Regions from separate parts of the Martelella mangrovi genome, predicted to be linked through region 1. Evidence: riboswitches for the same ligand, from Rfam matches in the RefSeq annotation. Region 1 holds a riboswitch; the other holds the start of a gene.
The links. A riboswitch is a leader RNA that binds a small molecule or an ion and turns the genes downstream of it on or off. The one in region 1 is predicted to bind S-adenosylmethionine.
Positions count from the first base shown of each region.

Region 2: it holds a riboswitch for S-adenosylmethionine, as region 1 does, so the genes downstream of both, ABID12_RS16215 (homoserine O-succinyltransferase) here and ABID12_RS11085 (O-succinylhomoserine sulfhydrylase) in region 1, are expected to answer to the same signal.

Region 1 covers NZ_JBEPLY010000006.1:195,745-211,330, forward strand. Annotated here, with positions in the region: gene ABID12_RS11070 (FMN-binding glutamate synthase family protein) at 1-1,138, shown strand, start outside; gene ABID12_RS11075 (APC family permease) at 1,385-2,992, shown strand; gene apaG (Co2+/Mg2+ efflux facilitator ApaG/CorD) at 3,061-3,453, opposite strand; gene ABID12_RS11085 (O-succinylhomoserine sulfhydrylase) at 3,493-4,677, opposite strand; SAM riboswitch at 4,711-4,788, opposite strand; gene ABID12_RS11090 (2'-deoxycytidine 5'-triphosphate deaminase) at 4,858-5,946, shown strand; gene ABID12_RS11095 (homospermidine synthase) at 6,199-7,644, opposite strand; gene ABID12_RS11100 (YciI family protein) at 7,923-8,210, opposite strand; gene ABID12_RS11105 (aminodeoxychorismate synthase component I) at 8,233-9,372, opposite strand; gene ABID12_RS11110 (M3 family oligoendopeptidase) at 9,374-11,227, opposite strand; gene ABID12_RS11115 (peptidoglycan L,D-endopeptidase MepK) at 11,609-13,255, shown strand; gene ABID12_RS11120 (ArsR/SmtB family transcription factor) at 13,317-13,571, shown strand; gene ABID12_RS11125 (LacI family DNA-binding transcriptional regulator) at 13,787-14,809, opposite strand; gene ABID12_RS11130 (ABC transporter substrate-binding protein) at 15,206-15,586, shown strand, end outside.
Region 2 covers NZ_JBEPLY010000012.1:140,108-155,693, reverse strand. Annotated here, with positions in the region: gene ABID12_RS16260 (pyridoxal phosphate-dependent aminotransferase) at 1-450, shown strand, start outside; gene ABID12_RS16255 (5-guanidino-2-oxopentanoate decarboxylase) at 447-2,033, shown strand; gene ABID12_RS16250 (porin) at 2,136-3,206, opposite strand; gene fabI (enoyl-ACP reductase FabI) at 3,685-4,494, opposite strand; gene fabB (beta-ketoacyl-ACP synthase I) at 4,502-5,725, opposite strand; gene fabA (3-hydroxyacyl-[acyl-carrier-protein] dehydratase FabA) at 5,788-6,297, opposite strand; gene irrA (iron response transcriptional regulator IrrA) at 6,600-7,016, shown strand; gene ABID12_RS16225 (YdcF family protein) at 7,054-7,851, opposite strand; gene ABID12_RS16220 (aldose epimerase family protein) at 7,897-8,919, opposite strand; gene ABID12_RS16215 (homoserine O-succinyltransferase) at 8,987-9,919, opposite strand; SAM riboswitch at 9,987-10,064, opposite strand; gene ABID12_RS16210 (NUDIX hydrolase) at 10,132-10,722, opposite strand; gene ABID12_RS16205 (copper ion binding protein) at 10,727-10,936, shown strand; gene ABID12_RS16200 (heavy metal translocating P-type ATPase) at 11,279-13,768, shown strand; gene ABID12_RS16195 (hypothetical protein) at 13,842-14,150, opposite strand; gene adhE (bifunctional acetaldehyde-CoA/alcohol dehydrogenase) at 14,184-15,586, shown strand, end outside.

The sequences.
Region 1 (15,586 bases):
CGGCGCGCTTTCCGCCAATGCCGTCAAGGCGATGAATATCGGCGCCCGCGACGGTGGTTTCTATCAGGATACGGGCGAGGGCGGTCTCAGCCGCCACCACCTCGAATATGGCGGTGACCTCGTATGGGAAATCGGCTCGGGCTATTTCGGCGCGCGTGACAAGGATGGCCACTTCGATCCGGAAAAATTCCGCGACAAGGCGTCCAATGATGCGGTCAAGATGACCGAAATCAAGGTCAGCCAGGGGGCCAAGCCCGGCCATGGCGGCATGCTTCTGGGTTCCAAGGTCACGCCCGAGATTGCCGAGGTGCGCGGTGTTCCGGTCTATGAGAACTGTCTGTCGCCGCGCGGGCATTCGGCGTTTTCCACGCCCGCGCAGATGCTGGAATTTGCCGCGTCGATGCGCGAGCTTTCCGGCGGCAAGCCCGTCGGCATCAAATTCTGCGTCGGTCAGCCGCATGAACCCTTCGCGCTGGTCAAGGCGATGATGACCACCGGCATCTATCCGGATTTCATCGTCGTCGACGGCGCGGAAGGCGGCACGGGGGCAGCGCCGCTTGAGCTTGCCGACTGGGTGGGCATGCCGCTTTGGGACGGGCTTCTTCTGATGCGCAACGCGCTGGTCGGCGCGGGTCTGAAACAGCATGTCAGGCTGGCGGGCAGCGGCAAGGTGTTTTCCGGCATGGGGCTTGCCCACAATCTGGCGTTGGGCGCCGACTGGTGCAACGCGGCGCGCGCCTTCATGATGTCTGTCGGCTGTATTCAGGCCCAGCGCTGTCACACCGGCACCTGTCCCACCGGGGTGACCACCCAGGACAAGTGGCGCCAGCGCGCCCTTGTGCCCGAGGAACAGGGGCGCCACGCCGCCCGCTTTCACAAGAAGACGCTTGAAGCACTGGCCGATATCGTCGCGGCCTGTGGCTACGCCCATCCGCAGGACCTGCAGCCGCACCACATCATGCACCGGGTTGGCTCGCATGAATCCGTGCCGCTGGACAAGCTGCATCCCTTCCTGGCTGAAGGCGTGCTGTTGTCCGATCCGGATTCCACGATCTATGCCGACTGGTGGCGTGCGGCAAGTTCCGACAGCTTCCGCCCGGTCGAAGATCTGGTCAAGCTTCGGGCGAGCAATGCCTAGTCCGGCCAATGCTTGGCCCGAGCGCCCTTCTTTCTCCGCAATAAGAGCGGAGAATTTCTCGACTTTCGGGTCAAAGCCTGTGTTCACGTCGACAGCAGAATCTGACGGAACGACGCGTAAATAAGTTGACACGAAATTACGTGCGCATGAATACTCATAATTGCAGAAATGCAAATTCACTGTAGTGAGCCAGCAGGGGTGGTCAGCTGCGTTCGATAAAACGCGTTACGCTGGGGGAGCACCAAAATGGCAATGCGACGCGATATTGGCCTGGTTGGACTGACTTTTGTCGCCGTGGGCGGCGTTCTGGGATCGGGGTGGTTGTTTGCACCACTCGATACGGCCCAGCTGGCCGGTCCGGCCTCGATTATTTCTTGGTTGATCGGGGCAGTGGCGATGCTGCTGATCGCCCTGACCTATGCAGAAAACTCGACACTTTTTCCGATTGCGGGCGGCATCGCCCGTATTCCGCAATTTTCCCACGGGCGGCTTCTGGCGCTGGCCATGGGGTGGAGCGCATGGGTGGGCTATTGCACCACCGCGCCGATCGAGGTGAAGGCCTCGCTCGGCTATGCCTCCTCCTACCTTCCGTGGCTGACCAATGCCGCCGGCGGGCTGACCCTGGCGGGCTATCTTGCCGCCGCCCTCTTCCTCGCGGTGCTGACGGTGGTCAATGTTTTCGGTGTTGCCTGGTTTGCCCGTATCAACACGACGATGACCTGGTTCAAGTTGGTCGTCCCGGTGATTTTCATCGTCGCCATCATTGCTGCACGGTTCGAGCCATCGAATTTCACATCTGCGGGCGGTTTTGCGCCGTTCGGGGTGCCGGGCATCTTCGCCGCGGTATCGACCGGCGGGGTTGTCTTTGCCTTTATCGGGTTCCGGCATGCCATTGATCTGGCCGGTGAAGTGAAAAATGCGCAACGGGTGATCCCGCTGGCGCTGATTTTCTCGGTGCTCATCTGCCTGGCGATCTATATCGGTCTGCAGGTCGCCTTTGTCGGCGCCATCGACCCGGCGTCTCTGGCCAATGGCTGGCAGACGATCGAGGCCAGCCACGAACTGGGCCCGCTCGGTGCGCTGGCCACCTCGGTCGGCGTTCTCTGGTTGCTGAGCATGTTGAATGTCGCGGCCGTGATCTCGCCGGCCGGCAGCGGCCTCGTCTCGGTCGGCTCCAACGCCCGTCTGGCGCTTGCGATGTCGAATAATGGCGTATTTCCGCGCCTTTTTGCGAGGCTGAACGTCCATGGCGTGCCGCTGTGGGCGCTGCTCCTCAACTATGTCGTGGCGCTGTTCATGCTGGTCGTCCTGCCGTTCCAGGAAATTCTCGCGCTCAACAGTGCAGCTGTGGTTCTGTCGTTCATTGCCGGTCCGGTTTCGATGGTCGCCTTCCGCTATCTCGCGCCCAATGCACACCGTCCCTTTGTGGTGCCGGCAGCCGGCCTCACCGGCGCTGTTGCCTTCATGATTGCAAGCTTGATGATCTACTGGTCGGGCTGGAGCACGATCTGGCTGCTGATTGCGCTTCTGGCCGTTGGCGCGGCGCTGTTCTTCCTCAGGCTGGCGGTGATCGGGCGTGAGGACCTTGAGCCGATGAGCGCGGTCTGGTTCGGCGTCTATATGGCCGGGATCGCCGTTCTCTCCTATCTCGGCGGCTATGGCGGCGGTCTCGGGGTCATCCCTCATCCGATCGATTCGATCCTGGCTGCCCTGCTGTCGATCCTGGTGTTCCTGATGGCGGTGCGAGGCCGGGTTTCGCAGGAGGTCTTCGACCGGTTCCGCAGGGAACAGCGCGATATCGAGCTGCAGGAATATGACGGCGACGATGTCGAGGATGTCATGTCACGCGGGTAAGCGCTAAGGTTTTGGTGAAATCGGAAAACCGCTCTTTCCAGCAGGAGGGGCGGTTTTCGTTTCCGCGCTCAGTGATGCGGGCGATCTTCGTAGGGCGAATCGAGAGAAAACGGTGGGATTGCCACCTTTAGCAGACGGTTATCGCCGGTGCGCATCACGTAATGGCCGACCATGATGCCCGAGGCCGTATCGAGCGGAGCGGCTGACTGATAGGAAAAGCGTTCGCCGCTGGCGAGAACCGGCTGTTTGCCGGCAACGCCGGGGCCGTTGACGACTTCAACAGCCCCGTCGGCATTGGTGATGGTCCAGTAGCGGGAGATGATCTGGACCTCGATTGCACCGTGATTGACGATCTCGATGTCATAGGCCCAGACGAACTGGTCCTCTGAAGGGGAGGAGTGTTCGTCGAGAAAACGGGTTTCCACCCTGACTTCGACTTCATCCGTCGTTATGCTCTCCAATGGCCGCCTCCGATCGGTCCCGAGCCGCAATCTTGACGCTTATCCCGGCAGTTTTGCAAGTGCCTGGGCAAAATCGTCAATCAGATCATCGGTATCCTCGATGCCGGCGGAAAACCGGATCGTGCCGCCGGTAATGCCGAGTTCGGCGCGTGCCTCGTCGGAAAGGTTCTTGTGCGTCGTGGTCGCCGGATGGGTGATCAGGCTCTTGGCATCGCCGAGATTGTTGGAGATCGAGACGATGTCCAGCGTGTCCTGCAGCGCGAAGGCCGCTTCCTTGCCGCCCTTCAGTTCAAAGGCGATCAGCGTCGAACCGGCCGTCATCTGCTTGCTGATGATGTCGGCCTGGGGGTGGTCGGCACGGCCGGGATAGATTACGCGGGCCACCTGTTTCTGATCGGCGAGGAAGTCGGCGATCTTTCCCGCACTGGCCGTCTGCTGGCGCACACGCAGCGGGAAGGTTTCCAGCCCCTTCATCAACAGCCAGGCATTGAAGGGCGAAAGTGCCGGACCGGTATGGCGGAAATAGTCCTGCAGTTCCTCCTCGATCCATTCCTTCGACGACAGGATGACGCCGCCAAGGCAGCGGCCCTGACCGTCGATATGCTTGGTGGCCGAATAGATGACGACATCGGCGCCCAGTTCGAGCGGCTTCTGGTAGAGCGCGGTGGCAAATACGTTGTCGACCACGAGGCGGGCACCGGCCTGATGGGCAAGGTCGGCGACGGCCTTGATATCGACAACCTCAAGCGTCGGATTGGTCGGGCTTTCGAGGAAGAACAGTTTTGTATTGGGCCTGACGGCGGCTTCCCAGGTGGCGATATCGCGGCCATCGACCAGCGTGCATTCAATGCCGTATTTCGGCGCCAGCGTTTCCACGACCCAGCGGCAGGAACCGAACAGCGCACGGGCGGCAACGATATGATCGCCGGCATTCAGCTGACACAGGATGGCGGCGGAGACGGCGGCCATGCCCGATGCTGTGGCGCGGGCATCTTCCGCCCCTTCCAGCGCGCACATGCGCTGCTCGAACATGGCATTGGTCGGGCTGCCGTAACGGGCGTAGATGAAGCCATCGTCCTCGCCCTTGAAGCGCGCCTCGGCTGCGGCGGAGTTTTCATAAAGAAAGCCCTGCGTCATGAAGATGCCTTCCGACATCTCGCCATACTGCGAGCGCAGGCTGCCTGCATGAACGAGTTTGGTTTGCGGACGCAAGGACTTCTTCATCTTCTTTCTCCAAACAAAAAAACCGGTCGCGAAGGGACCGGTTACCCGGTCTTTTAGCGAGTTGTTTTACGTGGCTGCAAGCCGACCGGCCAAATCACCACAGGGATAATGCGGCATAATCCCTCTAAGCGCTTGCGTCAATTCTGAAAGATTGGTTTTGTCGGCCAACAGGAGCAAAACATGTCAAAGAAGCCCGGAATACTGGCCGATCACGCCATTGCCGCATTACTCGAGCACAACAACCTGACGACTGTCAGTCCGCTCGATCATGACCAGATTCAGCCCGCAAGTCTCGACCTCAGGCTTGGCGCCAAAGCCTATCGGGTGCGCGCCAGTTTTCTGCCTGGCCCGCAACACCGGGTGAGCGACAAGCTTGAACGGCTCAGCATGCACGAGATCGACCTGACGCAAGGCGCGGTGCTGGAAACCGGCTGCGTCTATATTGTCGAACTGATGGAGGGGTTGAACCTGCCGGAAAACCTGTCGGCCTCGACCAACCCGAAAAGCTCGACCGGACGGCTCGATATCTTCACCCGGGTGATCACCGATTTCGCACAGGAATTCGATATCATCCCGGCAGGTTACGAGGGACGGCTTTATCTCGAAATTTCACCGCGGACCTTTCCTGTCATCGTGCGGCAGGGCTCGCGGCTTTCACAGATCCGCTTCCGCTCCGGCCATGCGGTGCTTGCCGAAGATGCGCTGATGGTGCTGCACCGCGCCGAAACGCTGGTGGCCAGCGACATGCCCAACATTTCCGATGGCGGCATCGCGCTTTCGATCGATCTGGAGGGCGAAGGGCTGGTCGGTTATCGCGGCAAGCACCACACCGGTGTCATCGATGTCGACCGCAAGGCCGGTTACGATATTCTCGATTTCTGGGAGCCGATCGAGGGGCGCGGCAAGGGGGAGCTGATCCTCGACCCGGACGAATTCTATATTCTCGTCTCGCGCGAAGCCGTCCACGTGCCGCCGCTTTATGCCGCGGAGATGACGCCATTCGATCCGCTGGTCGGCGAATTCCGCGTTCATTATGCCGGCTTTTTCGATCCGGGCTTCGGCCATGCGGGTGCCGGCGGCAAGGGCGCGCGCGCGGTGCTGGAGGTCAGAAGCCACGAGGTGCCGTTTATCCTCGAGCACGGCCAGATCGTCGGCCGCCTTGTCTACGAGCACATGATGGACCCGCCGACGGCGCTTTACGGCTCGGGGCTGGGCTCGAATTATCAGGCGCAGGGGCTGAAGCTGTCGAAGCATTTTCGGGTGGGGTGAGACGCGGATTCGAGCAAGGAAACCGGGCGGTCGAATTGCCGGCGTTGGGGCACATCTTCGGTGTTTCCCGAACGCGGTCTCCTTCAACGTGTGTCATGCTCGGGCTTGACCCGAGCATCCAGCTACGTCTGTCGCGAGAAACGTAAGCGCTGGCGCTGCGGCGAGCCGACCGCCAGCGTCGGCCGTGTGGACACGTGTTTGGATCCTCGGGTCAAGCCCGAGGATGACGCATCGCGATTGGCGAACCAGTTCTCAGAACTGCACCAGAATGTTCTTGAACTGCCAGGGGTCTTTCTCGTCCTTGCGCTCCTCGAAGAAGGTCTGGCGGTCGGTGAGCGGGGTCCAGTCGGTGTAGTGGCCCTCGACGGGGCCGAGGTAGGGAGACTGGATTTCAAGGCAGCGGCGATAGTCCATTTCGTCTGTTTCGACGATACCGGCTTCCGGGTTTTCCAGCGCCCAGACCATGCCGGCGAGAACGGCGGAGGTGACCTGAAGCGCCGTTGCGTTCTGATAGGGCACCAGATCGCGGGTTTCCTCGATCGAAAGCCTTGAGCCGTACCAGTAGGCGTTCTTGTCGTGGCCGTAGAGCAGCACGCCGAGTTCGTCGATCCCGGTCAGGATATCGGCTTCTTCCAGCACCAGGCTTTCCGGCTGCGCATTGCCGCCATTGCCGAACATTTCATCAAGGGAGAGTACGGCGACATCGGCCGGATGGTAGGCATAGTGGCAGGTTGGCCGGTAGGTCACCTCGTCCTTGTCGTTTTTAACCGTGAAGTAGTCGGCAATCGAAACCGATTCATTGTGGGTGACGAGGAAGCCGTATTGGGGACCGGGCGTCGGGCACCAGCTTCTCACCCGCGTATTGGCGCCGGGCTGCTCGAGATAGATCGAGGCCTTGCAGCCCTTCTTGTGGTTCTTGGCATTTTTCGGCATCCATTTTTCGTGCGTGCCCCAGCCAAGTTCGGCGGGCTGCATGCCCTCGGCCACGAAGCCTTCGACCGACCATGTGTTCCAGAATGTGTTCTGCGGGCGCAAAAACTTGGAGCGCTGGGTGTCGCGTTCGGCGATATGAACGCCCTTGACGCCGGCATCCTTCATCAGCTGCGCCCAGCCCTCGCGGTCGTCCGCCATCGGCTCGACGAAATTCATGGCCGTGTCGCGGGCCAGATTGACGAGCGCCTGCTTGACGAACCACGACACCATGCCGGGATTGGCCCCGCAGCAGGAAACGGCGGTGGTGCCGCCGGGGTTCTTGCGCTTTTCCTTGCGCACCGTTTCGCGCAGCGCGTAGTTGGTGCGTGCGGCATTGTCGGCGTTTTCGTCGAAATAAAACCCGAGCCAGGGTTCGATCACGGTGTCGATGTAAAGCACGCCGAGCGAGCGGCAGAGCTTCATCAGGTCGAGCGACGAGGTGTCGACGGACAGGTTCACGCAAAAGCCCTGGCCATCGCCTTCGGTCAGAAGCGGTTCCAGCAGTTCCTCGTAATTGTCCTTGGTTACGGCGGCATGGATGAAGCGGACGCCGTGGTTCGCCGCGATATTGGCGTGGGCATCGTTGGGGTCGATAATCACCATGCGCGACTTGTCGAAATTGAAATGCCGCTCGATCAGGGGCAGGGCGCCTCTCCCGATGGACCCGAAACCGATCATGACAATGGGTCCGGTGATTTCGGCGTGGATCGGGTATTCCTGAAGCATTTCCGTTTCCTTCTCGGTTGGTGCCAGCGCACGAAGCGATTGCCGCGAACGCAAGGGAAATCCTGGCGCGGCTGTTTTGTTCCCCGACGCCTGCTGTCGCGCATGAAGCGTGACCACAGCGTCGCGCAACAGTAAAGCGGATTTGTTGCCGCCATTCCAGAAGTCAGTTCAAAACTTCTCCAAGATGATCGCGAAGGGCATCGATATCGGCGTCCTTCATGCCCTTGTAGGATCGGGCGCAGGGCAACATCCGGAAGGGGCGTTCGCTGGTCATACCGTCACGACGACTTCAGCCCTTCGGCGCTGGCGATGGTTCTGGAAAAATCCACTTCGGTCAGTTCGTAGGTTGCCACGCCCTCGCTGACGAAGGGGTCGGTTTCGCAGATCGTGCGCACCGCCTCCAGGCTGCCGCGCGCGATGATGACGCCGCCGGTGCGGGGAACCTTGCGTCCCGAGGCGATGAAATCGCCACTGGCATAATGGCGGTTCAACCATTCGATATGGCCGTCGAAATGCTTCTCGACAGCTTCCATGGGCGCCACATAGGTCAGCGAAATCAGGATCATCGCGGTCTCCTTAATCGGCCGGTTAACCGGCCGGCGCGGCGGACAGGTCGCCGGCGGCAAAACGGGCTTTCAGCAAGGCTTCTTCATATTCGGCGCGCGCGGTCGAATCAAGGACAACGCCGCCGCCGACATTGAACACCGCCCGCCCGTCATCGAACAGCGTGATCGTGCGGATGGCGACATTGAAGCGCATGGTGCCGTCCGGCGCGATATGGCCGATCGCGCCGCAATAGGCGCCACGCGGCCCGTCTTCCAGCGCCTGCAGGATTTTCATCGCCGATATCTTCGGCGCGCCGGTGATCGAGCCGCAGGGAAACAGTGCGGCGAAAATCGATTGCAGGTCAGCATCGGCATTCAGCTTCGCACGCACATGGCTGACCATCTGGTGAAGGGTCGGATATGTCTCGATTGCAAACAGTTTCGGCACATGCACGCTGCCCGGTTCGGCAATCCGCGAGATGTCGTTGCGCAGCAGGTCGACGATCATGCAGTTTTCGGCAAGCGTCTTGTCGTCATCCAGCATTGCCGCGATGATCGCCTCGTCTTCGGCCGGAGTGGCCCCGCGCGCGGCCGTTCCCTTCATCGGATGGGTTTCGATGAAACCGTCGCTGTCGACCGAAAAGAACAGTTCCGGCGAACGCGAGAGAATGCGCGGTCCGGCAAGGTCGACATAGGCGCCGTAGCGCACCGGCTGACGTTCGGCAAAGCCATGAAAGGCTTCAACCGGATCGCCGCTCCAGCGGGCATGAACCGCGAATGTCAGATTGCCCTGGTAGCAGTCGCCGGCCATCAGATGGGCATGCAGGTTTTCGAAACGCCGGCGATAGGCCGCAAAATCCCAGGCGGGGCGAACGCCGGAGAGGAAGGGACTTTCCACGCTGGCGGTCGCGAGACCGGTCTTTGCGGGCGCATCGAAAACCCCGAAACAGATATAGGGCGTTTCCCCTTTTTCAGGCGGATGCGCGGAAAAGGCGGGGTCCAGCAGGAACCCCGCCTCGTAAGAGATGTAGCCCGCCAGCCAGTGGCCTGCGGCGCGGGCTTCTTCCATGTGGGCGAAGGCGCCCGGCACATCTGCCGGGGTTTCGGCCACAATCAGCGCATGCGGGTCGCAAAAGCTCAGCATGCGACCGGCAAGGTCGTCCCGGAAGACGGCGCGCTTCATCCTATTCCTTGTCGAGTGCTTCGAGTTCGTCGATCAGGCCCTCGATCATCGAAAGCCCCTTGCTCCAGAAGGCCGGGTCGGATGCGTCGAGGCCGAACGGCTTCAGCAGTTCGGAATGGTGCTTGGTGCCGCCGGCCTTCAGCATCTCGAAATACTTGTCCTGAAAGCCGCTTTCGGCATTCTGGTAGACGGCATAGAGCGAATTCACCAGGCAGTCGCCAAAGGCATAGGCATAGACATAGAACGGCGAATGGATGAAGTGGGGCACATAGCTCCAATAGGTCTCGTAGCCATCGGCAAGCTTGATCGCGGGCCCAAGGCTTTCGGCCTGTACCGACATCCACATGTCGTTGATCTGGTCTTCCGTCAGTTCGCCCTCGCGGCGGGCGGTATGGACCTTGCGCTCGAACTGGTAAAAGGCGATCTGGCGCACGACCGTGTTGATCATGTCCTCGACCTTCTGGGCGAGCATCGCCTTGCGCTTGGCCTTGTCGGAGGTCTGGGCAAGCAGTGCACGGAAGGTCAGCATTTCGCCGAAGACGGATGCCGTTTCGGCCAGCGTCAGCGGGGTCGAGCACATCAGCGCGCCCTGTTTGGCCGCCAGCACCTGATGCACGCCATGGCCGAGCTCGTGGGCGAGCGTCATCACATCGCGCGGCTTGCCGAGGTAGTTGACCAGAACATAAGGGTGGGCGGAGGGCACGGTCGGATGGGCAAAGGCGCCGGTGCGTTTTCCCTGGCGGATCGGGGCATCGATCCACTGCTCGTCGAAAAAGCGTCGGGCAATGCCGGCCATTTCCGGCGAAAACGCGCCATAGGCGGAAAGCACCGTGTCGCGTGCCTCGTCCCACGGGATAACGCGTTCGGCAGTGTCGGGCAGCGGCGCGTTACGGTCCCAGTAGTTCATCTGGTCCATGCCGAGCCATTTCGCCTTCATCGCGTAGTAGCGATGGGACAGGCGCGGATAGGCTTCGCGCACGGCTTCGGTAAGCGCATCGACAACCTCGCGCTCGACCCGGTTGGACAGGTGACGGCTGTCGGCGATATCCTCGAAGGCATGCCAGCGGCTGTTGATCTCGGTGTCTTTCGCCACCGTGTTCATGATCAGCGAAAATGTCGGCAGATTGTCCTTGAAGGTGGCGGCCAGCGCTTCCGCCGCCTTGCGACGTACCGGTTCCTTGGTGTCGCTCAAAAGGTTGAGCGCCTTTTCGATCGGCATTTCCTCGCCGTCCACGGTAAAGCGCATGCGGTCCATGGTCTGGTCGAACAGGCGGTTGAAGGCCTGATTGCCGGTCGTGGATTTTTCCATGAACAGCTGTTCGATCCGGTCATCGAGCTGATGCGGCTTTTCCAGCCTGAGGTCCAGCACCCAGGGACGGTAGCGGGCAAAGCGCGGATCGGCTTCAAGCGCCTTGTTGATCGTGTCCTCGTCCAGCCGGTTTAGCTCCAGTTCGAAGAACAGAAGGTCGGCATAGATTTCGGTAATCCGTGCAGAGGTGTCGCCGTAAAGCTTGCGCAGCGCCGGGTCTGCGGCGTTGGCATAATAGGAAAGCCCTGCAAACGAACCGAGACGTCCGAGCGTGTCGCCAAGCGCTTCATAGGCTTCGATGGCGGCGCCAAGGCCGTCATCGCCGGTTTTGGCGGCTGCCTCTGCAAGCTTGCCCTTCCAGCGGGTTGAGAAGGAGCGGGCCTGTTTGGCGGCTTCATCGAAAGCATTGTTGAATTCGGGCGAGGACGCGCCGGGATAAAGATGTGTGAGATCCCATTCGGGCAGCTGGCCCAGGGCCTCGTCGCCGGTCTCGGCCGCCTGAGCGGAGCTGTCAGCCGGAATGCGCGGAAATGAAGCGTTGAACATGGATCTGTCTTTCCTGTTTTTTATGCGGTCGTCGCCGTTGGGCTCGGCTTCAACATATGTGTCACGATGTCGCCCCGCAATCGCAAGCGCGGAAAATATCGCGCCAGTCTTCTATTGATAAAAATAGGCTCCGATGGAGGAAGTGTCGGGTTGATTTGCGACAAGGACTTAACACTTGCGAAAGGTTAATCGGTTATCGATGGCTCTAGGAATTTAACCAAATATTGCCTATAAAATGGCAAGCTGAAAGTCAGGCGGGAAATCTGCCTCGTTTGCGCCGCATTGGACCTTCAAAAAAGGGTCGCTGTCCGGGACCTTTGAAGAGCGCGGACAAAGCGGGGCCCCGATCAAGACATTCAGAGTATCCAGGGAGAGTTCGGTTTGACTGACCGTCCATCAAGCATATTCCTGAAACGGACCTTTGCCGTTCTGGCGATGCTTGCGGCCATGTTCTGCGTTTTCGGATTTGATCAGGCACGGGCGGAAACCCGGTCGCTGAAACTCTATTTCCTTCACACAGGCGAAAAAGCCGAGATCACCTTCAAGCGCAATGGCCGCTATGACAAGAAGGGGCTCGAGCAACTCAACTGGTTCCTGCGCGACTGGCGCCGCAAGGAGCCGACCACGATGAACCCCAAGCTGTTCGATCTGGTCTGGGAAGTATACCAGCAGGTCGGCGCGACGGATTATATCAATGTCGTCTCCGCCTATCGTTCGCCGCAGACCAACGCGATGCTGCGCAAGACATCGTCCGGCGTGGCCAAGAAGTCCCAGCATATGCTCGGCAATGCCATGGACTTCTTCATTCCCGGCGTGCCGCTGGCAAAACTGCGCGCGACCGCGATGAAGATGCAGCGCGGCGGCGTGGGCTATTATCCACGTTCCGGGTCTCCTTTCGTGCATCTGGACGTGGCGAGCGTGCGTGCATGGCCGCGCATGAGCCGAAGCCAGCTTGTTTCTCTGTTCCCGGAAGGGCATACGCTTCACCTTCCAGCCGACGGCAAGCCTTTGCCCGGATATCAGCAGGCTCTGGCCGAATACAAGGCCAAGGGCAGTGTGTCCGGTTCGCAGCCCGTACGGGTCGCCAGCAATAATAATACCGCGGATGACGGTGACGAGGACGAGGGGCGGACCCTGCTTTCGATGCTGTTCAACCGCGATCGCTCCGGCAATGACAGCAGCAGCTCCGGCGGCTCCCAGCAGCGTGCGGCAACCCCCACGCGCCAGACGGCGCCGGCGCAGCGGCCGGTCGATATCCTGACGGCGGCCGTGAGCTTCGACAATCTCGATATCCCTCTGCCGCTGACCCGTCCGGGCGTGGATAACGCTGAGCTCGGTACGCCGCTTGCAACGGCCCTTGTCGATCCCAACCCGCCGGAGGCGCAACCTGGTTTGGCGATCGCGGCCAACATTCCGCTTCCCCGCTCGCGACCGGCCTCACTCGGCCCGGAGCAGGGCATGACGGTGGGGGATGTGCTCGTGGCCGATGCTGCGGCACCTGTCGAGCCGGCGCCGGTTGAGGTTGCTTCGTTCGGCAATGATGCCGGTTTCGAAAATGATCGCTTCGGCTTTATCGATGGCGAAGTGCCGGTTCCAAGCCCGCGTCTTGCCTATGCCGGGCTGGATGAAGGCGCGCAGATCACGCCGGAGCAGATTCAGGCGGCAAGCCGCACGTCTGCCGGTGTGCCCGAGCCGACGCGTGACCCGCGCAAGTCAGCGCATAGCGAACTGGCGCGCAAGCTGTCGGTCATGGGCGAAACCACCGAAGTGGCCTATAACGAGGACAATGACTTCAGAACCCTGTTCCGCCCGAGTGTTGCGCGCATCAACGCGACGACACCTGAAGCGCCGGTCAAGGGTGACCGTCCGGGGTCGGTTCTTTCGGACAGTGCCGGCGAGGGTGCTGATACGTCAGATATAAGTAATGAAACAAGTAATGGATATCAGTCTGCAAGTTTAGAAAGAAAAGCAGACGGAAATACAAATCAACGTTCCATTGTTGAGTATTTCGATCAGGATAGGTTTTAACGTCTACTTTTGCATAAAAGAAGTACTTGTCGCGCCGATAACTTTGACGTAATGTGCCGGCATGACCACGTTTGATCCTTTTGTCGCAATCGCCGACCCCAATCGCCGCCATCTTCTGATGGCTATGCGGCGCGAGCCGAAAACGGTGACCGAGCTATCGGAAGGGTTGCCGATCAGCCGGCCGGCGGTGTCCCAGCACCTCAAAGCCTTGCTGGACAGCAAGCTTGTCCGGGTGACCCCGGTTGGCACGAAGCGTTTCTATGCCATTAATCCTGAAGGGTTTTCGGCACTTAGCAGCTGGATCCGGCAGTTCTGACGTCATTTTGAAGACAGGCATGTGCGCCTTTGAGACCGGACGGTTGGTTTTTCCTCTATGGCTCAGGTGGCAATGCGGGTTTTCGTGACTGGTTGCGGCGCTGTGCCCGTCAGGGTTATGTCGTCGGGACCTGTTCAACGGGAGGCTGTTTTGGTTTTGCTGCCTGCCAAAATTTTTACTTTGTAAAATAGCGCGTTTCTTGAAAGAGGTGCAGGTTATTCAGGGGCCCGGCCTGTCGAGGCGCGCACCACAAGTTCAGGGCGCCACAATTCCTGGGTTTCGTCTTTTTCCAGCCCGTTGATACGGTGAATCAGCCTTTCGGCAATGCGCTTGCCCGCCGTGCGCAGCGATGAACGCGTGGTCGTCAGCGGCACGGAAAACAGTTCCGGGCGCAGCAGGGGCAGGACATCGTCATAGGATATCAGCGAAACGTCCTTGCCGAGCTGCTTGCCGGAATGAGCGACGGCCCGCACAATGCCGAGCGCCTGTACCATGCTGGAGCACAGCATGGCGGTCGGCGTTTCGGGGCCGTCGAGAAAGCGTTCGGCAGCGCGCTGACCGTCAGCCTCGGTCATCTGCGCGGAGACGTGGAAATCCTCGCTGAGGCTGAGGCCGGCCTCCGCCAGCGCCTTGATCACGCCATCGCGCCGTCTGATGGCAAACCCGAATTTCTCGTCGCCATTGATAAGGCCGATGCGACGGTGGCCGAGCTGCAGCAGAAGCCGCGTCGCGTCATAAAATGCCGCTTCGTTATCGACATCGAGCGAAGGGTAGGGATGCGGCGGATCGAAAAAACGACCGTGAACGATGAACGGTAACCCGAAGGATTCCATCAGGTCGATGCGGCTGTCGCTCTCGCGGATATAGGCGAGGCACAGCCCGTCGACGTAACCGCTGGTCGCCAGGCTTTGAAGCGCGGAGACCTCGTCGGCGGGATTGGCCGGCATGACCACGAGATGGAAATCTTCCGCCTGGGCCTTTTCCCCCAGTCCGTTCAGAAACTCCCCGAAATGCAGGTCGGAAATCACCTGGTCGCCGATCGGCATCAACAGGCCGATCGAGCCGGCCTTGCCGGTTGCAAGCCGCTGTGCCGTGCGGTTGGGTCTGTAGCCCGTTTCGCGTGCAGCCTTCAGCACGCGTTCGCGGGTCGCGGCGTTAACCTCGGGATATCCGTTCAGGGCCCGGCTCACAGTCGTCGGCGAAAGACCGAGCTGCGCCGACAATTGTTTCAGATTCACTCCCGTGTCCTCCCTGGAGGCGCGCTACACATTGAAAATTCTGTGAAACTTCCTGCGCTCCAAAACGTTTACCGGCAAGGTTGGTTCTGGGAAAATATGTTCTGCACGGCTCCGGCGCGTCGCGCTTAACGTGAAGCGGTTCCCTCAGTGTCTTTCCAAAGCGGTTTGAGTTTTTTATCAACCCTTGTGGCGATGTGGAAAGCCCTTTTTGGGAAAAATCGATTAAAAAACGTCCCAGCTCCGAAAAAACGGCAAAATTTGGTCTTGTTTTAGGGAAAGGGGTTGACTCAAGCCCATCACACGCGAATTCTCTGGAGATGTCAAAGCGCTTTGAATTGAGCGCCGAATGACAACCGAGACCTTCGAGAGGGTCGAATGTGATGGGAGGTAAATCACATGCATAAAGTTCTGTTGACGGGCGTCGCTACGCTCGCCCTCGTTACCGGTGCGGCCCAGGCTGCCGACCTGAAGTTCGCCCCCGGCGAGGATTCCCGCTTCAACTGGGACAGCTTTACCCAGTTTTCCGATTCCCACGATCTGAGCGGCCAGACGCTGACGATCTTCGGCCCCTGGCTCGGGCCCGACAAGGATCTGATCGAAAGCGTACTGGCTTATTTCGAGGAAGCCACCGGCGCGAATGTCGAATATTCCGGCTCCGACTCCTTCGAACAGCAGATCGTCATCGACACGCAGGCCGGCAGCCCGGCCAATATCGCCGTGTTCCCGCAGCCCGGCCTTGCCGCCGACCTCGCAGCCAAGGGTTTTCTGACGGAACTG
Region 2 (15,586 bases), on a different contig from region 1:
GTCGGCCCCGCCGAATTTTGCGCCCGGCTTTTGCCGGTGGCTGAAACCATGCTTTTCGGCAACCAGCCCTTCATCGCCGATGCGACAGCGGCGGCAATCGAGCGGCCAAGCGGTGTTTCCACCGCCTTGCGGGCCTCATTGAAGCGTCGGGCTGCACTGCTGGTCGATGGCCTGTCATCGGTCCCCGGTATTGCCTGTGCCATGCCCGAGGCCGGAATGTTTGCCTTTGCCGACGTCTCGGCAAGCGGGCTGTCCGGTGAGGCCTTTGCGCTCGGATTGCTGGAGGCCCAGCATCTGGCCGTGATGCCGGGGTCGTCCTTCGGCGCCGAAGCCGATAGTTTCATCCGCATCAGCCTGACCGTGCCGGACGCCGACATCGTCGAGGCCGCGCGGCGCATTGGTCATTTTGCGGCATCGCTGACCAGCCGGAAAACGGCGGCCGGAGCATGAGCGGCGAAACCATCACCGTTGGCGAGGCCCTGGTTCGTCTTCTTGAAGCGCATGGTGTCGAGGTCGTCTTCGGCATTCCCGGCGTGCACACGGCCGAACTTTATCGCGGGCTTGCAGCTTCGACGATCCGCCATGTCACGCCCCGCCACGAACAGGGCGCCGGCTTCATGGCCGATGGCTATGCCCGTGTCACCGGCAAGCCGGGCGTGGCATTTGTCATCACCGGGCCGGGGGTGACCAATACGATTACGGCCATGGCGCAGGCGCGTGGCGATAGTGTGCCGATGCTGGTGATTTCGGGTGTCAATGCCCGCCCGACGCTGGGCAGGGGGCAGGGATGTCTGCATGAACTGCCGGATCAGCAGGCGCTGATGAAAAGTTTTGCCAAGGATTCCGTAACGCTAACCGATGGCGCCGATCTTGCCGGGGCGCTGGCGCATTGTCTGGCACTTGCCGTTTCCGGGCGTCCGGGGCCGGTGCATCTGGAAATCCCGACCGATGTGATGGTCGAAAATATTGCACCGCCCGCAGTCGCGGCCTTGCCCGCTGCAAGGCCATTTGCAGAAGAGGATGTGCTGAAAGCTGCGGCAGAGTTGATCGGTGCGGCGCGGGCACCTGTGGTGCTGGCGGGCGGTGGCGCGGCTGGCGCCGATGTCGCTCTTCGGGCTTTCGCCGCGCGCTGCGATACGCCTGTCATCTTAACGGCAAACGCCCGCGGCCTGATGGCGGGCCATCCGTTGCAGGTGCCGGCGAGCGCAAGTCTGGCCCCTGTGCGGGCGCTGATTGCCGCCAGCGATCTGGTTATCGCAGTTGGAACCGAATTCGGTCAGACCGATTATGACGTCTATGTCGATGGCGGCTTTCCGGCGCTTCAAAAACTTGTCCGCATTGATGTGGACGGTGGGCAGGAGACAACCGGTCCTGCTGCCGACGTCTTCATTGTGGAAGATAGTGCATCGGCGCTTTCGCGGTTGGCGGCGCTGTGCGGCGAGCATGAAGGCGACGGTGTCCGGCGGGCCGGGCAGACAAGGGCGGCGGCCTGGGGCGCGCTCTCCGCCAAGATCAAGGACGAAATCACATTGCTGCATCGCCTGCGCGACGCGGTTCCCGACGCGCGGTTTATCGGTGATTCCACGCAGCTGGTTTATGCCGCAAATCTTTATCTTGAAGCCGGCGCACCCGGGCACTGGTTTAATTCCGCCACCGGCTATGGCGCTCTCGGCTATGTGCCGCCGGGTGCTATTGGCGCAGCGAACGGCGCGCCGGATTGCCCGGTTATCGCCATTGTCGGCGATGGGGGGCTTCAGTTTTCTCTGGCAGAGCTTGGAACGGCGGTGGATGAAGATGCCGATATTGTCTTCCTGGTCTGGAACAATCGCGGCTACCGCGAAATCGAGATCTACATGGAAGAAGCCGGTATTGTGCCCGAGGGGGTAACGCCGACACCGCCCGACATGGAAAAAATCGCCGGGGCCTTCGGGACGGGCTTTTCAAGTGTGGCGAGCGCGGAAGCGCTTGTTGCTGCCGTCGCTGCCGCTGTTGAGCGTGGCGGCGTGCATCTGGTCGAATTCCGGGCCGGATAAATCAGCGAAATTCAGATAAAAAAATCCCGGAATGCACCGTTTGGCGTATTCCGGGAATAAATGAAGAGGCTCCTTGCAGAGCCTCTCCGAGAGCAACCTGGATTAAAAGTCGCGCTGCAGACGGAACCAACCGGACCAGTAGTCGTCGTCCGAGTAGCTGTCGGGCAGGTCGGTGTAACCGACGTTCAGCTTGGCGCTCAGACCGTCAACGATGGTGTAGTCGAACAGGACGCCAGCGGACCAGAAGTCTTCGTTGTCCTGGCCGGGAACGTTAGCAGAGGTCCACTGGTAAGCCGGGGTAACCGAGAACTTTTCGGTAACGTCGAGCTGGTAACCGGCAGCCAGTGCCCATTCAGCATAAACGCCCGGCAGAGTCGTCGGAGTTGTCAGCGAATAATCGAAGAACTCACCGTCTTCGAAGTTGTTGGAGTATGCGTTCCAACCGGTGGAGTAGTTAGCACCGAGGTCCAACTGGCCCGGGCCAAGCGCCAGCGAGGTCATCAGACGGAACGAAGCTTCTTCGTTGTAGGTGTCGTAAGCAGCGTCCAACTTGGCGCCAACGCCGCCGGCCTGGAAGCCAACACGACCGGAAACGCCGAGCTTCGGGATGTCCTTGTCAATGCCGACCTGGTCGGGCTCGAGGGCGTCGAGGGCGAGGCCTGCTACGAAGCCGTCGCCGGCGAAGACGTAACGGATGGTGTTGAAGCGGGTGTTACCGGCAAGATCGTCGATTTCGCCGACGAGACCTTCATCCCAGTAGCTCAGGAAACGACCGGCCTGGAAACCGCCGACGCCGAGGTAGGCTTCGTTGATGTAGGTGCGGTTGCCGGTGTCGTTGGAGTGGGCTTCGCTACGCAGCGAGATCAGGCCCGTGACCGTGCCGAGTTCGGAATCGGTCTTGGACGAGATGTTCAGCTGAGCACGCGTGAAGACGTTCCATGTGTCTGCGACATTGCCGCCGTTCGAGCCTTCAACCTGGAAACGGATGTAACCGCCGATATCAAGGCAGGTCTCGGTGCCGGGGATGTAGAAGTAGCCGGCCCCGAAAGTGTCACAAACTTCGACATAATTGTTCTGAACCGGTTCGATGACGACGACCGGGTCGGCAGCTTGCGCGCCGGTTGTGGCTGCAAGCGCAGCAGCAGAGCCAAGAAAGAGGCTTTTGAGGTTCATGAAGTTAACTCCTCGTTGAATGTAAACGGGGCATTTAATCTTGCCCTGGGCTGGAAGCAGTTCGTTGCGTTGCATCCATCCGCATCAAACCCGCATAGGCCGTTCAGAGCAATAAACCTTTGATGGAATTCTGGATCAATCGAATGATTAACACCCCGGTGTTGCGGTTCTGCAACGATAATGCCTTGAGAAGACAAGGTAATTTCGGAGGTTTATGCTTCATTCAATGACAGAATGGGCCTCTGATTTGACTGATTCAGGAGTCGAAAAATCAATAAAATCAATCGTTTGATTAAGTGACTAAAATCGGCACGGGTGCAAAAAAACACGATCGAAAAATCCAGATGGAAGTTTTCCGGGGTTTTGGTTTGCTGATCACGGAAATGAGAGTTGAGCCGAATCAAGAAAAAGGCGCGACCGTCAATTTGGTCGCGCCTTTTCTATTTTTGGTTGTGTTTTTTAGAGGTGACGCAGGCGCTCAGGTCTCGGGATCGCCTCTGCGCATCATTTCAGGGATCGGCATTGACAGGATATTGTAGCCGTTATCGACGAAATGAATCTCTCCGGTGACACCGGAGGCGAGGTCAGAGAGGAGGTAGAGTGCGGAGCCGCCGACGTCCTCGATCGTGGTCGAGCGTCTCAGCGGTGCGTTGCGTTGCTGCCAGGCATAGACGAGACGCGCATCGCCGACGCCCGAACCGGCCAGCGTGCGTACGGGGCCCGCCGAAATGGCGTTGACGCGAATGCCGCGCGGACCATAGTCACCGGCAAGATAGCGCATGGACGCCTCTAGGCCTGCCTTTGCCACGCCCATGACATTGTAGTTCGGCACCACCGCCGTCGACCCGCCATAGGTCAGCGTCAGCATCGATCCGCCATCGGTCATGAGGTCTGCCGCGCGCTTGGCGATCTCGGTAAAGGAGAAGCAGGAAATCACCATGGTGCGGACGAAGTTTTCCCGCGTGGTGTCGGCATAGAGCCCCTTGAGTTCGCTCTTGTCGGAAAAGCCAACGGCATGAACCACGAAATCGAGCTTGCCCCAGCGCTCCTTGATGGCATCGAAGACCGCATCAACGCTCTCGATATTTTCCACATCGCAGGGCACGACGAAATCCGAGCCGAGTTCGGCAGCAAGCGGATGAACCCGCCGGCCGAGTGCTTCGCCCTGATAGGTAAAGGCAAGTTCCGCGCCTTCGGCATGGACGGCCTTGGCAATGCCCCAGGCAATGGAGTGGTTGTTGGCAACACCCATGATGAGGCCGCGTTTGCCCTGCATAAGTCCGGTCATATACGCATTATCCATTGTAACGCCGGAAAACCAGCGTGGCGTTCGTGCCGCCGAAGCCGAACGAGTTTGAAAGAACGGTGTCGATTTTGGCATGGTCGATGCGCTGACGTACGATCGGGACACCTTCGAATTCGGGGTCCAGCTCTTCGATATGGGCGCTTTCGCCAATAAACCCTTCCTGCATCATCAGCAGGGAGTAGATCGATTCCTGTGCGCCGGCAGCCCCCAGAGAGTGCCCGGTGAGCGACTTGGTTGACTGGATATGTGGGATCTTGTCGCCGAAGACCTCCCGGATCGCACCGATTTCCTGGCTGTCGCCGACCTGTGTCGAGGTGCCATGCGTATTGATATAGTCGATCTCTCCGCCGCCGATATCCGCAAGCGCCTGGCGCATGCAGCGCACGGCGCCTTCGCCGGAAGGCGCGACCATGTCGTAACCGTCCGATGTTGCGCCATAGCCGATGATTTCGCCATAGATCTTGGCGCCGCGGGCTTTCGCGTGTTCCAGTTCCTCGAGAATGACAACGCCGGCGCCGCCGGCAATGACGAAGCCGTCACGGGCGGCGTCATAAGCGCGCGAGGCGTGCGCGGCGTCCTCGTTGAAGTCGCTGGTCATGGCGCCCATGGCGTCAAACAGGTTGGACATGGTCCAGTCGAGATCTTCATGGCCTCCGGCAAACATCACGTCCTGCTTGCCCCACTGGATCATTTCGGCAGCGTTGCCGATGCAGTGTGCGGATGTCGAGCAGGCGGAGGATATCGAATAGTTGACGCCGTGGATCTTGAACCATGTGGCAAGCGTGGCCGATGCCGTCGAAGACATTGCCTTCGGCACGGCGAATGGGCCGATACGCTTGGGCGAACCGTTCTTTTCCGTAGTCAGTGCCGCCTCGACGATCGTACGTGTCGACGGACCGCCGGAACCCATGATGATACCGGTGCGCTCATTGGTGATATCGCCGTCTTCGAGGCCACTGTCGGCAATCGCCTGTTTCATGGCGACGTGGTTCCACGCACCGCCCTGCGACAGAAAACGCATGGCGCGACGATCAACCTGATCGGTGGGGTCGAGCGTCGGCCGCCCCCAGACCTGGCACTTGAAGCCGTGCTCGGCGAAATCCGGCGAGAAAGAGATGCCTGATTTTGCCTCGCGCAGCGAAGCGGTGACTTCGGCGGCATCGTTTCCGATCGAGGAAACGATTCCCAATCCCGTAACGACAACACGTCTCATATTCGATCCTTCTCTTTCTCCTCCGCATTCACCGGGCGACCGGCGTAACCGCGCATTGCGGCTTACTGTTCCTGGAACAGGCCGACCCTGAGATCGGAGGCCTTGTAGATTACTTCGCCATCGGCCTTCACCCAGCCATCGGCAATGCCGAGGACCAGACGGCCGCGCATGACGCGCTTGAAGTCGACGCCATACTCGACAAGCTTGTTTTTCGGCGTGACCATGCCTGAAAACTTCACCTCGCCGGTGGAAATCGCGCGGCCCTTGCCGGGCTCGCCAAGCCAGCCGAGATAAAATCCGGTGAGCTGCCACAGCGCATCAAGACCCAGGCATCCCGGCATCACGGGATCGCCCTTGAAGTGGCAATCGAAAAACCAGAGGTCGGGTGTGATGTCAAATTCGGCGCGGGCATGGCCCTTGCCGTTGGCGCCGCCGTCCTCCGAAATTTCGGTGATGCGGTTGAACATCAGCATCGGCGGCATCGGAAGCTGCGCATTGCCGGGGCCGAAAAGTTCACCTTCGGCGCACTTGATGATGTCCTCGTAATCGAAATGCGATTGTCTTGTGCTCATTAAAACTCTGCTTCCCTTCGTTCCTCGAGGGGTTTTCGGTACCGGGCTCAAGATAGGGGCGTATCCCTGTTGCAGCAATGCGCCGATATGTCGTTGGCCGGAAATCCCGCAACTCAATTGTTATTCTCTTCACCGTGGCCATACAGGAAGCCGACTTCCGCGACCAGAGTGAAACGTGTTTTAGCCGGGTATTTGCAGTTTAATTTCAAACGCTGCAAGCCCTTGCCCTATTGAAAGCGATTCTCAATACCGTTATACGGAGCTATATTTGCATTTTGTTAGATGAAGCCCTGAAAGTGGATATGACACCGAGAAATCGTGTATCAGAAGAAAAGCTTCGTGCAAGCGGTCTTCGGCCGACGCGTCAGCGCGTGGCTTTGGCCGATCTGCTTTTCGCCAAGGGTGATCGTCATGTGACCGTCGAGGAACTGCATGGCGAGGCCCAGGAAGCCGGCGTGCCGGTTTCCCTTGCCACTGTCTACAATACGCTGCATCAGTTCACCCATGCCGGCATGATCCGGGTTCTGGCCGTCGAGGGCGCAAAAACCTATTTCGACACCAACACCTCCGATCATCACCATTTCTTTATCGAAGGTGAAAACCATGTCGTCGACATGCCTGCGGATGGTATTTCCCTAAACGGTCTGCCGACGCCGCCGGACGGGATGGAAATCGCCCATATCGATGTGGTTGTCCGGCTGCGCCCGAAGAAATCCTGAAATTTGAAGACCGTCAGCCTGAGACACCCTGCTGAACTTATCCGTTCTGGCGGGGCGAAAGCTGTGCCGTGTGGCCGCGTATCCGCGCCGTGATAAGGCCGGCCCATTCACGCAGCGCCGTGGAAAGCATGGCGGCATTGGTCATCGGCCGGTCGAAACTTGCGGAAAAGCGGAGCTTTCCATCCGTCCGGTAGTCGGCAGGCCAGGGCGTGATGCTCATGCCCGTTCTCTCGAACAGCGCAACGGAACGCGGCATGTGGTAGGCCGATGTCACCAGCAGGCATGGCCCTTCCATTGCCTGTCTTGCCATCAGGGCTGCCGTATTGGCGGCATTTTCCGCGGTGTTGCGGGCATCGGGCTCATAGAGCAGGCGCGCGGACGCAATGCCATGATCGGCAAACAGCCGGGCTGCCGGTTCTGCTTCGCCATTTCTGGCGCCGGTCAGCGCGTTATCGCCGCCGGTGACCAGAATTTTCATATCCGGATAAAGTCGGGCAAGGCGGAGTGCTTCGATGTACCGATCGGCCGCGCGGGTGAATACATACGTGCCGCGGCGGGCCGAGGCCCCGGTATTGATGCCTCCGCCGAGCACGATGGCGCAGGCGGGCGGTCCGGAAAGTTCCGGCCGGGCGAAACGGGTTTCAAGATCGGCCAGCAAAACCGTGCCGAGATTGGTGAAGCAGGTTATGCCAAGTGTCAGCGCGGCGAGGCCGGAAAACACTGCCGCTGCACCGCTTCGTGCAATGAGCAGGCAGAAAAGCGCCGCCACGACCGACAGGAAGGCAAAGGCCAGCGGCTGGAACACCAGCCAGAACAGCTTTGACAGAACGAACACTATGCTGCCTCCCGCCGCCAGCCAAAAGGCCGGGCCGTCGCGTCCTCAGCCCTTGTGGAAAACGTAATCCGTTTCCTGGCGCAAGGTCTTGCCGGGCCGCAGGACCGCATTGGGAAAGCCCTGCTGATTGACCGCATCCGGCCAGACCTGTGTTTCCAGGCAGAAGCCGGCGAACGGACCATAGGGAAAGCCGTTCAACCCCTCCGGCGTTTCGTCGAGTTTCGAGGCGGTGTAAAGCTGAACCCCCGGCTCCGTGGTCAGCACATCCATGGTGACATGCGAGGAGGGGGCATAGGCGCTGATGACGGGACGTTTTTCCGTGCGCTCGGGCGACAGACAGAAATTGTGGTCGAACAGAACCTGCCGGCCATTTTTGTCCTCACGCTTGAGCGGGTGTGGCTTGCGGAAGTCGAAGGGCGTGCCGGCAACCGACCTGATCTCGCCGGTCGGGATCTGCCGTTCGTCGGTCGGCAGATAATGATCGGCCATGATCATCATCGTGTGCTCGAGCGTATCCGTGCCGTTGCCGAGGTTGAAATAGGTGTGATTGCAGATATTGGCGACTGTCGGCTTGTCAGTCGTGGTTTCGTAGACGATCGAGAAAACGCCGCGTGGCTTGAGATGAAAATGGGCACGGATGGTGGTGTTTCCCGGAAAGCCGCCGCGACCGTCCGGATCGACGATCTTCAGCGTCACCCGGTTTTCGGCAATCTCTTCGAATTCCCACATGCTGACGCCGATGCCGTCTCTGCCGCCATGCAGGTTGGTGATGCCGTTTTCGTTGCAGTCGACCTGATATTCCGTCCCGTCGATGGTAAAGCGGCCGTTTGCGATGCGGTTGGAGGAGCGCCCCGGCGTAGCCCCGAAATAGGGAGAGAAGGCCGGGTAGTGATCGAAATTCTCAAACCCCAGAACCAGGGAATGGTCATGCCCCTCAAGCCGCAGGTCCTGAACCACAGCGCCCCAGTTGATGATCTTCGCGGTCAGCCCGCCACCTGCAATCGTGACACGGCTGACAGTCTTGCCGTCGCTGGTCTGGCCGAAGGTTTCCGGTTGTGGCGCGCTCATTGTTTTTATCCTCCACATTTAAAATGTTGCATTGCAGCGCGGATATTGCGCCGGAATGTCCGGACCTTCAAGCGCCCGCGCGCTCTTTGCCGATTTCTTCCAGAGAGTAGGGCGTGGTCTGGTAAACCTCGTTGATCCAGTTGCCGAACAGGAGATGGGCATGCGAGCGCCAGCGATTGAGCGGCGCCCGGTTCGGATCGTCTGCCGGGAAATAGTTGAACGGCAATTCGATCGGCACATTGGTGTCGACATCGCGCCTGTATTCGTCACCGAGCGAACCGGAATCATATTCGATGTGATTGAACATGTAGAGCCGGTTGGCAAAGCTCTCATAAGCCAGGCACGGCCCGACTTCATCGGAATGCATCAGGATTTCGATGCCCGGCACGTTTTCCAGATCGGCGCGGCGCACCTCCGTCCAGCGTGAAACGGGAAGCTGGAAATCGTCGGAAAAACCGTTGAGATAGATCGATGCGGGCTTCAGGTTGCGATGGCGGAATATGCCGAAGGCCTTCTTGTCGAGAAGCCTCTTCGGGACGCCGTGAAAATGCCATGCAGCTGCCATCGCGCCCCAGCAGATATTCATCGTCGAATGGCAATTGGTGGTGGTCCAGTCGAGAATTTCCTTCATTTCGTCCCAATAGGTGACGTCTTCGAAGGGCAACGTCTCAACCGGTGCGCCGGTGATGATGAAACCGTCGAACTTGCGTTCTGCCACCTCGTCCCAGGTCTGGTAGAAGGACAGGAGATGCTCGATCGGCGTGTTTTTGGCCTTGTGCCCGCCGACGCGCACCAGCGAAAGCTCGATCTGCAGCGGGGAGGCGCCCAGAAGCCGCGCGAACTGTAGCTCGGTCTTGATCTTGTTCGGCATGAGATTGAGCAGCCCGAAATGCAGCGGCCGGATATCCTGCCGTTCCGCAACCGTTTCCGTCTTGACCCGCACGCCTTCGGAAATCAGCGTCTCGAAGGCAGGCAGCGTATCTGGAATCTTGATAGGCATGTTCATTCCAATCCCGAACAAAAACCGGCCGCCTTCAACACGCTACCGGTCCGGATGGGGCAGGAATTTTCCGCTCGCATCGGCCCTTTAGCGAGTTGTTTTACGTGGCTGCAAGCCGGCCGGCCAAATCACCACAGGGAAAAGCTAGATAACGCCGCATTTGCCGGACGTCAATCTTGGCGCGAAAGACAATCTGTTGCCGGGCTGTCGCTTCAGGTGAAAAATGCTGTCAAGGCAGGCCACGAAAGCGGCATTTCCATGCCAAGTCCAATGTTTCCGGCCGCGTCTTTCCAATCAAGGAAAAACAGCCGGAAGCGGATAGGCCCGCCGCCGTCAGAGGCGTGTTCTTCTGTGTGAAACCAGTTTTCGGGCGCATCCTCCGGCATGGGAACCGTGAATATATGGCGCCGGTGGCACAGAAGCGCGCCGTTTTTTCTGAAGCTATAGTCAATGCTGCCAAGTGCCGACCAGCCTTCATTCAGGCGCAGTCCGGTCTCCTCGTGAAATTCCCGTTTTGCCGCCGCAATCGGGATTTCCGCATGCTCCAGCGTCCCGCCGGGAACCTGAAGCGGAACCTCCGGAAAGTCCGGCTCATCGAAGACGAGCACCCTGCTGCCCCGTCGTGCGTAGATGAGCACTTTTTCCGCGTCCGGTATCATCACGCTTCCCTGTTTTTGAATGTTCCGAGCAAAGACAGGTCCTTGCGCGCATGACAAGCGGGATGGTCCCGGAAAATAAACAAAGGTCTTGACCTTCCAGCCACTGGAAGCCCCATTTTCCCAGTCATCAACAGCAAGGAGCATGATGATGGCTGAGAAAATGACGCTGAAAATCGAGGGCATGGGCTGCAGCAAATGCGTCGACAAGGTTGAAAAGGCGCTGGGTGATATCGACGGTATTTCCGAAATCGAAGTGAGCCTCGACAACAATGCCGCCTCGTTTGCCCTTGCTGCGCCTGCGACCCGTGAAAGCGCCGTCGAGGCGATTGAAGATGTCGGTTACGACGTTGCGGGGTAGTGAAAACGCCCGCCTTTTTCTCCTGCGTCATCCTCGGGCTTGACCCGAGGATCCAGTCACGATTGCGGCAGGAAAACGGTTGGGCCTTATGATTCAAGGCATTGAACCGGCGACCGGTGTCGCATGGGGAGAGGCCCATGGATTCTCGTGTCAGGCACGAGAATGACTCAAGTGGTGAGTGGGGCGGGTAACAGACAGGCCGGAATAAGAGCCGGTTCGCGAAGCCGGATACCCTCGGGGCAAGCCCGAGCGTGATGCACGTGGAAGGGGCGGCTGCCCGGTCGGGGTGTTTGCCGGCGCCGGCTGAATGGAACCCGGCGGGTTGAAAAAAAGGAATGCGCAATGGAACAGACGGTTACAAAAAAGCCCGCAACGGCAGGGAAGGTGCAGCATCTTGTGCTGCCGGTTTCCGGCATGACCTGCGCTTCCTGCGTCTCGAGTGTCGAGCGGGTTGTCCGCAAGCTTGACGGCGTCGACACCGTCTCCGTCAATCTGGCGACCGAAACCGCCGATGTTGCGCTGGCCGATCGCAAGGCGAAGGCCAATGTCGTCGCCGCGATTGAAAAGGCGGGCTACGGCGTTCCGCTTGAAACCATCAAGATCGGCGTTGGCGGCATGACCTGTGCCTCCTGCGTTGCCAGCGTCGAGCGGGCGCTTTCGCGCGTGCCGGGCGTTCTGGAGGCAAAGGTCAATCTGGCCACCGAACAGGCGACCGTCGCGGTCGACAAGGCAACGACGCTTTCAACGGTGGAAGCGGCGATAGAAAAGGCCGGCTATGAACCGCGCCGTCTGGGTGCTGAAACCGGTGCTGTTTCCACGCAGGAAGACGCACGCGAGAAGGAGCGGGCGGCGCTGAAGCGCGACCTGCTGACGGCTTTCGTCTTCACCCTGCCGCTTTTCATTCTGGAAATGGGATCGCACTTCATTCCGGCCTTCGGGTCTGCACTCACCTCGGCTGTCGGCGTTTATCCCCTGCATGTGTTCTATTTCGTGCTGGCGACAATCGTTCAGTTCGGCCCCGGCCGGCGGTTCTACCGACACGGCATAGCGTCCTTCCGCCGGTTGTCGCCGGATATGAATGCGCTGGTGATGCTGGGTTCAACGGCGGCATGGGGGTATTCGACATTCGCGACCTTCCTGCCGCAGATTTTCCCGGAAGGGGCGGCACAGGTCTATTTCGAAAGCTCCGCCGTTATCATCACCCTCATTCTGCTGGGCCGGTTTCTGGAAGCCAAGGCCAAGGGGCGTACATCGGCTGCCATCACCCATCTTCTCGGCCTGCAGCCGAAAACCGCCCGTGTCGAACGTGACGGCGAACAGGCCGATGTGCCGATTGAAGAGCTGAAGCTCGGCGATGTCGTCGTCGTCCGTCCGGGCGAGAAAGTCGCCGTCGATGGCGTTGTTGTTTCCGGCACGTCCTATGTCGACGAATCGATGATTTCCGGCGAGCCGGTTCCCGTCGCCAAGAACACCGATGATGCGGTAACCGGCGGCACGATCAACAAGACCGGCACATTCACGTTCAGGGCCAGCGCCATCGGCGCCGATACGGTTCTCGCGCGCATCGTCAAGATGGTCGAGAATGCGCAAGGCGCGAAACTGCCGGTGCAGGCGCTGGTGGACAAGGTCACGGCATGGTTCGTGCCCGCGGTTCTGCTGGCCGCTGCCATCACCTTTGTCATCTGGATGGTGTTCGGTCCGTCGCCGGCGCTTTCCTTCGCGCTGGTCAATGCGGTTGCGGTGATGATTATCGCCTGCCCCTGCGCCATGGGGCTTGCCACGCCAACCTCGATCATGGTCGGAACCGGCAGGGCGGCCGAAATCGGGGTGCTGTTCAGAAACGGCGAGGCGCTGCAGACGCTGAAGGACACCAAGATCGTCGCATTCGACAAGACGGGCACGCTGACGGAAGGACGCCCCGTCGTCACTGACGTCGTCACCGCCGATGGCTTTGACAGGAACACGGTCCTTGGCCTTGCCGCCGCCGTCGAACAGGGCTCCGAACATCCGCTTGCCGAAGCCGTTCTGACGACCGTGAAGGACGAGGGGCTGGACATTGCAAAAACGGCCGACTTTTCTGCCGTGCCCGGTTTTGGTGTATCGGCAACGGTCAATGGTAGCAAGGTGAACGTTGGCGCACGCCGCTTCATGGCGCGGGCAGGCGTCGACACGCAGGCGCTGGACGGCGATGCCGAGAGGCTTGCCGAAAATGCCCGGTCCCTGCTTTTCGTCGCGGTCGACGGCAAGGCTGCCGGTGTCATCGGGGTTGCCGACCCGGTCAAACCCTCGGCGAAGGCCGCGATCGCTGCGCTTCATGCCGCCGGGCTGAAAACGGCGATGATTTCCGGCGACAACCGGAAGACCGCAGAAAGCATTGCCCGTGAGGTGGGTATCGATACCGTGGTTGCCGATGTGCTGCCGGATGGAAAGGTCGAAGCGCTTGAAAAGCTGAAGGCCGGGCATGGCGCCATCGCCTTTGCCGGCGACGGCATCAATGACGCCCCGGCACTGGCCGCTGCCGATACCGGCATTGCCATCGGCACGGGCACCGATATTGCCATTGAAACCGCCGATGTCGTGTTGATGTCGGGTGAACTGTCCGGCGTTGTCAGCGCGATTTCGCTGTCGCGTGCGGTGATGCGCAATATCGCGCAGAACCTGTTCTGGGCCTTTGCCTATAATGCCGTGCTCATTCCGGTGGCGGCGGGCATTCTCTTTCCCGTCAATGGCACGCTGCTGTCGCCGATGCTGGCGGCAGGCGCCATGGGGCTTTCCAGCGTCTTCGTGCTGTCCAACGCGCTGCGCCTGAAACGCTTCAACCCCGCGCACTGACGCTTTCGAAACCGCCTCCGGCAAGAATCTGCCGAAGGCGGTTTCAATATTGCGGCCGTCATCGTATCCTTTGTCACGCCCCTTCGCCGGTGCCGGAAAGCCGCCCCGAAGGCGGCGGTGTTGTGGCGCTTTTGCACATCCGGCCATGCGCTTCCGCAAAAGCTTCGCTTCTTTGATCACGATCAATACAAAACGATTTAAACCGACCTAAACACACATCGTGGCGAGAACGGACGGCCCTTATCCGGACAGATTTCCCAAGCTTCTTGTGGCCAGTGGCCGGTAAAAACAAAAGAAGCATTTCAAGGATAAGGCGCGCCGGCAGGCCGAGCCCAAGATCGGCCGCCATTATTCGCCAGTTTTTAAGCAATTGCCGGGCCATTTTCCGGTTCGGCTAAAGCGCAGGAGTAGTCCCATGCCGGCCATCAGCACGACCGAACTTGACCAGCTTGTTGCCCGGACGAAGGCAGCGCAGCAGAAGTTTGCGACCTATACCCAGGAACAGGTCGACTTCATTTTCCGTTCCGCCGCACTTGCCGCGGCCGACGCCCGTATTCCCCTTGCCCGTATGGCGCATGAGGAAACCGGAATGGGCGTCATGGAAGACAAGGTTGTCAAAAACCACTTCGCCTCGGAATACATCTACAACAAATACAAGGACGACAAGACCTGCGGCATCCTCTCGGAGGAGCCGGAATACGGCATCTTCACCGTTGCCGAACCTGTCGGCCTGATTTGCGCCATCGTCCCCACCACCAACCCGACCTCGACCGCCATCTTCAAGGCGCTGATCAGCCTGAAGACCCGCAACGGGGTTATCTTCTCGCCGCATCCGCGCGCCAAGCGTTCGACCTGCGAGGCTGCCCGCGTTGTGCTGGAAGCCGCCGTCAAGGCCGGCGCGCCGAAGGACATCGTCAGCTGGATCGATGAACCCTCGGTCGAGCTTTCGAACGCACTGATGCACCACCCGGACATCAACCTGATCCTTGCCACCGGCGGTCCCGGCATGGTCAAGGCTGCCTATTCGTCGGGCAAGCCCGCCATCGGCGTGGGTGCCGGCAACACGCCGGCCGTGATCGACGAATATGCCGATATCAAGCGTGCCGTTGCCTCGATCCTGATGTCGAAGACCTTCGACAACGGCGTCATCTGCGCATCGGAACAGTCGGTGATTGCCGTCGACAAGGTCTATAATGCCGTGCGCGAACGCTTCATCAGTCATGGCGGCTATGTGCTGTCGGGCAATGAGGCCGGTGCTGTCCGCAGCGTCATCATGAAGGAAAACGGCGGACTGAATGCCGGCATCGTCGGTCAGTCGGCCGAAAAGATCGCGGCCATGGCCGGCATCGAGGTGCCGCCGCGCACCAAGGTGCTGATTGCCGAAGTCGAAAGCACCGGCGAGGAAGAAATCTTCGCCCATGAAAAGCTGTCGCCGACGCTGGCCATGTACAAGGCGAAGAACTTCGATCACGCCAGCCGCATCGCATCGGAACTGGTGGCGCTCGGCGGTATCGGTCACACCTCGGTTCTCTACACCGATCAGGACCTGCAGCCCGAACGCGTCACCACCTTCGGCGAACGGATGAAGACGGCCCGTGTTCTCGTCAATACGCCTGCCTCGCAGGGCGGGATCGGCGACCTCTACAACTTCCGCCTGGCGCCGTCGCTGACGCTTGGTTGCGGTTCGTGGGGTGGTAACTCGATCTCGGAAAATGTCGGTCCGCAGCACCTCATCAACAAGAAAACGGTCGCCAAGAGGGCAGAAAACATGCTGTGGCACAAGCTTCCCCCGTCGATCTATTTCCGTCGCGGTTCGCT